2 regions of the Colwellia sp. SU-HH01172 genome follow, and region 1 is predicted to be linked to the other one. Evidence: predicted binding sites of a transcription regulator. Region 1 holds the regulator's gene; the other holds the start of a gene.

Region 1 (2,413 bases):
GAAAGTATCGTGGCTGGCCAGCTTTTCTGCCGCCAAACTGCTTAAATATTCTAATACACGCTTTTTACTGGAACCCGGTGCTGCACATATTGTGCAGTCCGGGGTTAAGATGTCTTGCAACTTCATAATTACTTCAAAGACCTAATGCGAAGAGACGTTAATGTTTGTTTATTTTGCCTTTATATTTCAATATTTGCCGATCTAACTTATCAATCAGTGAGTCAATAGAAGCATACATGTCATTATTTTCTGCTTTGGCATGAACTTCACTGCCACTTAAGTGCACGGTTGATTCCGCTATTTGATTAAGTTTTTCTACGGTTAAAACTACATGAACATTGTTGATGTGATCAAAATGTCGTTCTAGTTTTTCAAATTTTCCATTGACATAATCACGTAATGAATCGGTAACATCGACATGGTGTCCGGTAAGATTAATTTGCATATGCGTCAATCCTCTTTTGCGGGTTAATAAACCAAACCTATAATAGGCTTTTACGTTGATTCGATGGTGGTATCGAGAGCGACTCTCGATATTTTGCAATGGTACGCCTTGCTACTTTAATGCCTTGTTCCGCTAAAATATCTGCCATTTTACTGTCACTGAGTGGTTTGGCGGGAATTTCTGCCGAGACTAATTTTTTAATTAACTCGCGAATAGCAGTTGATGAGCACTCGCCGCCATTTTCGGTACTAACATGGCTTGAGAAGAAATATTTTAATTCAAATATGCCTCTAGGCGTGTGCATATATTTTTGCGTGGTAACGCGAGAAATGGTTGATTCATGCATATCAACGGCTTCAGCAATATCGTTTAATACCATAGGGCGCATGGCTTCTGGGCCATGTTCAAAGAAACCTTGTTGGCGTTGCACAATACAGTTGGATACTTTTAATAAGGTGTCGTTACGACTTTCCAAGCTCTTAATAAACCATTTCGCTTCTTGCAGATTAGAACGAATAAATTGTGAATCCGTCGACGACTTCATAGAACGTGACATGGCGGCATATTGCTGATTGACCGACAGCTTAGGTGCAGTGTCAGGATTTAATTCTACTGTCCAACGGCCGTTTTTCTTTTCCACTGAAACATCAGGAATTACGTATTGTTCTTCACTCTTAACAACGCTATCGCCAGGGCGAGGGTCTAAGGTTTGAATAAGACGTATCACTTCGCGTAATTGCTCTTCTTTTAAACGCAACTTACGCATTAATTGCCGGTAATCGCGATTACCCAATAAGTCAATATACTCACTAACTGCGAGTTTACTTTCTGCTAACCAAGGGGTATCGCTTGAAAATTGATTCAATTGGATCAACAAACACTCTGGAATTGAGCGGGCGGCAACCCCTATAGGGTCAAAGACGTTAATTCGTTTTAGCACCACCTCGACTTCATCAAGTTCAAGGTCTTCAATGCCGACACTTTCTAAAATTTCTTCAGCCGAAACAGTTAAATAACCCGCTTCGTCAATCGCTTCAATAATGGCAATGGCAATGGTTTTATCGGTTTCGGTAAAAGGCGTCAGTTCCATTTGCCAAATTAGGTGATCTTGAATTGAATCTTTGGTTTCACCTTGATAGGTATAATCTTCAGAAGCAGGACCAACACTGCCACTGCTAGTACCAGCGCTGAAATTATCATCCCAGGTGGTGTCATTATTCAATTCTTCGGGGATATCGGTTTTTGCTAAGCCTTCGGCAGAGCTAATTTCATCGATTGTTGGCGCTGAATCTTCACTGCCATCTAGAGATGCTACTTCACTGTTGTTGTCACTGGCGTTGGCCGAAAATGCTTCTTCTAAATTATCAGGCGTACTTTCCGATGAAGTCGTTTGGTTTTCATCCATTTCAAGTAACGGATTACTTTCAAGTGCTTCTTGAATTTCTTGTTGTAAATCCAAGGTCGACAATTGCAACAGCTTAATTGCTTGCTGCAATTGGGGAGTCATAGTTAACTGTTGTCCGATACGGAGCTGCAGAGTAGGACGCATTTAGTTTTTCTTTTCCCTGTTACTATTTAGTGCAATATTATTTTGCTTTTAACGTATGCCAATAACTATAGCGTGAATTGTTCGCCAAGGTATACATCTCTTACATGCTGGTTTGCGAGAATTTGATCCGCATCACCTTCTGCAATAAGTTCGCCGTGACTAACAATATATGCGTGTTCACAAACATCGAGCGTTTCACGGACATTGTGATCGGTAATTAAAATGCCAATGCCACGTTCTTTTAAGTGTAGGATAATTTTTTTTATATCACCTACTGAAATTGGATCAACACCGGCAAAAGGTTCGTCAAGTAAGATAAATTTTGGATCGGCGGCTAATGCCCGGGCAATTTCAACGCGCCGACGTTCACCACCAGATAAGCTCATGCCTAAGTTATCTTTAATATGGCCGATATTGAA
Region 2 (2,413 bases), on a different contig from region 1:
AAAGATATTGATATAACGCTTAATTATATTGAATTATTAATCCTTAATAACAAAACTGCAGAAGCAAAAAAATTAATCGCAGGCGTTGAGCCAAAAAATGATGTACAAACCGAAAAGCTTAATGCATTAACGGCGAAGTTATAATCCTTAGGATAGCTTTTAATGCCGTTTGTGATTTGTGTGAAGGTTCGCTCGAAGATGAATTAAGTTAAGCAAATAAAAACCCAGCACTCTGTACTGGGTTTTTTCTATTTTCATAAAGCCAATAAATCGGCAAACAATCGTTACTCTATCTACGTTTTAATCGAGTTAATGCAACACCGATTAACCCTAAGCCAAAAATGGCTAATGATGTTGGTTCAGGAACATTTGGTCTGTTATTCAAGCCAGCAACAACATTATCAAATTCGCCAGCAATACCGGTACTGTTCACAATAACTTTATCAAATGCAAAGCCACCATCAAAGGTAATATTGACATATCTGTTAGAGCCCGCATCGCTTTGATCACCAGATTGAGTGCCAGCAAGTGCCAATAAGGTAGTGCCTAGAAGGGTTTCACAAGTAGCTCCATCACAAAATGTAAAATCATTGTAATTATCGACAGAACCCCAATAAAAACCAAAATAGTCAATTAATACGCCGCCGCCTAGGGTGGTTAAAAATCCCGAATAATCTATGGTTACTGTACCAGAAGAGCCAGTTGCCGGCGTAAAGCCATAACAGGTATTATCTTCTATTGAAGGTACGTCAGTATTACCATTGCCAGGTTTTGCGGCAACGCCTGGGATGTTATCAAAGCCGACCCCAAAACCACCGCCAGTTTCTGACAATACAATTCCTGGAGCACCTAAGGTATTAACGCCACAACCTGCGGCATCAGCCGTTGCATCAAAGTTATGAGTCGTATCCGAACCACCTAGACCACCAGGAATGATACCCCCAACATCTGTAACCGCAGTAGCGATGTCAAAAGTTTCAATAAATAATCCGCTAGAGACATCTTGTATATTGTTAGCATTAACCAAGCTACTGGTTAAACCTGAGCCATCGGTTGCTGCTTGACCACCAAAACCTACAATGATGCCAGCATTTGCTCCAGTACAAGATAGTCCGATTAATAGAGCCAGTGTTTTCACACTCGAATTTTTGATAATTTTTTTCATTATAGGTTATCCCTTAAAAAAATTTATAAGAATATACTTCTACAACTTTGCTAAAAAATGCATTCAATATGCCAATAATTTAATTGCTTGCTAATACAACATCTTGCCTGGTTGTTTTTTGTACAGCAGCTTTTGAAATACGATTTTTGTAAATTTTCTTGACAGCTAAAGTAGTGTTGATAGTTTTTTAATGCGCGAGGGTTTTGCTCTTTGACGGAACAGTTATCACCAGTGCCGTTTTGTTTAGACTCGGGTGCTGGGAGAATTAAGTGAAGAAAGTCATGGGGTATTAAAAAAGGCTTACTGAATAACAGTAAGCCTTAGTGTTTATATTTTATTCAAGCAAAAAGTTATCGCTTATTTTTGAAACTTACGCTTGCGGTTTGCAACACCTAAGCCAAATAAGCCTAAACCAAATACTGCAAGTGACATTGGCTCTGGAACGTCTCTATTACGAGTTGTTAAACCAGTAACAACGTTGTCAAACTCACCAGCAATACCTGTACTTGTTACGACAAAGCGGTTCCAAGCAAAGCCATCAAAATCGATGTTTACATAAGTATTTGACGTTGGTAAGCCTTGGTTACCTGATTGGCCACCAAGTAAGTTTAATAACTCAGTACCTGTGATAGCTACAGAAGTGCCATCATTATCGTTAAAGAATTCGAAATCGTTATAGGTATCAACAGAACCCCAGTAGAAACCAAAGTAATCTAACTGTACGCCGCCTAAACCTGCTAAAAAGGCTGTGTAGTCAACTTCAACAGTACCTGAACTACCTGTTTGAGGAGTAAAACCGTAACAAGTGTTATCAACATAATTTGCTGAACCAGTATTACCTGGTCGTGCTGCTTGCCCTGGTAGGTTGCCATCAGCAACACCTAAACCACCACCAGTTTCAGTAACAGTAATACCAGGTTGGCTTAAGGTGTTTACGCCACAGCCATCAGAATTGCCCGCAATATTGTATTGCATGTCTGGAACACCGGCTAAATCTGTCATTGCCGTAGCGGTATCAAAAGTTTCAATAAAGTAACCGTTACTTGCATCGATCACATTGCTTTGATCAACAAAGCTACTTGTTAGGCCTGAGCCATCTGTTGCCCATTGACCTGAAGCGATATCATCACCAAAAAAAGTGATGATAGCTGCATTTGCTTGTGCACATGTAAGGGCTGCACCTAGCGCTAAACTACCTATAATCTTTTTATTAATTAATTTGTTCATACTTCACTTCTTCCATCTATT

Evidence for each region. The regulator sigma-54, encoded in region 1, starts transcription at its own class of promoters, with help from an activator protein. The targets are predictions, from matches to a motif close to GTTGGCACGNNNNTNGNNT.
Region 2: AC27JP_RS15605 (PEP-CTERM sorting domain-containing protein) is a predicted target of sigma-54. The motif match lies at 1,223-1,241, and genes of this name have one in related genera.

Annotation. Positions count from the first base shown of each region.
Region 1 is NZ_BAAJMB010000001.1:1,121,281-1,123,693, reverse strand. It holds gene ptsN (PTS IIA-like nitrogen regulatory protein PtsN) at 1-126, opposite strand, end outside; gene hpf (ribosome hibernation promoting factor) at 158-445, opposite strand; gene AC27JP_RS04955 (RNA polymerase factor sigma-54) at 483-1,994, opposite strand; gene lptB (LPS export ABC transporter ATP-binding protein) at 2,060-2,413, opposite strand, start outside.
Region 2 is NZ_BAAJMB010000006.1:105,149-107,561, reverse strand. It holds gene prsT (XrtA/PEP-CTERM system TPR-repeat protein PrsT) at 1-144, shown strand, start outside; gene AC27JP_RS15605 (PEP-CTERM sorting domain-containing protein) at 290-1,165, opposite strand; gene AC27JP_RS15600 (Npun_F0296 family exosortase-dependent surface protein) at 1,523-2,392, opposite strand.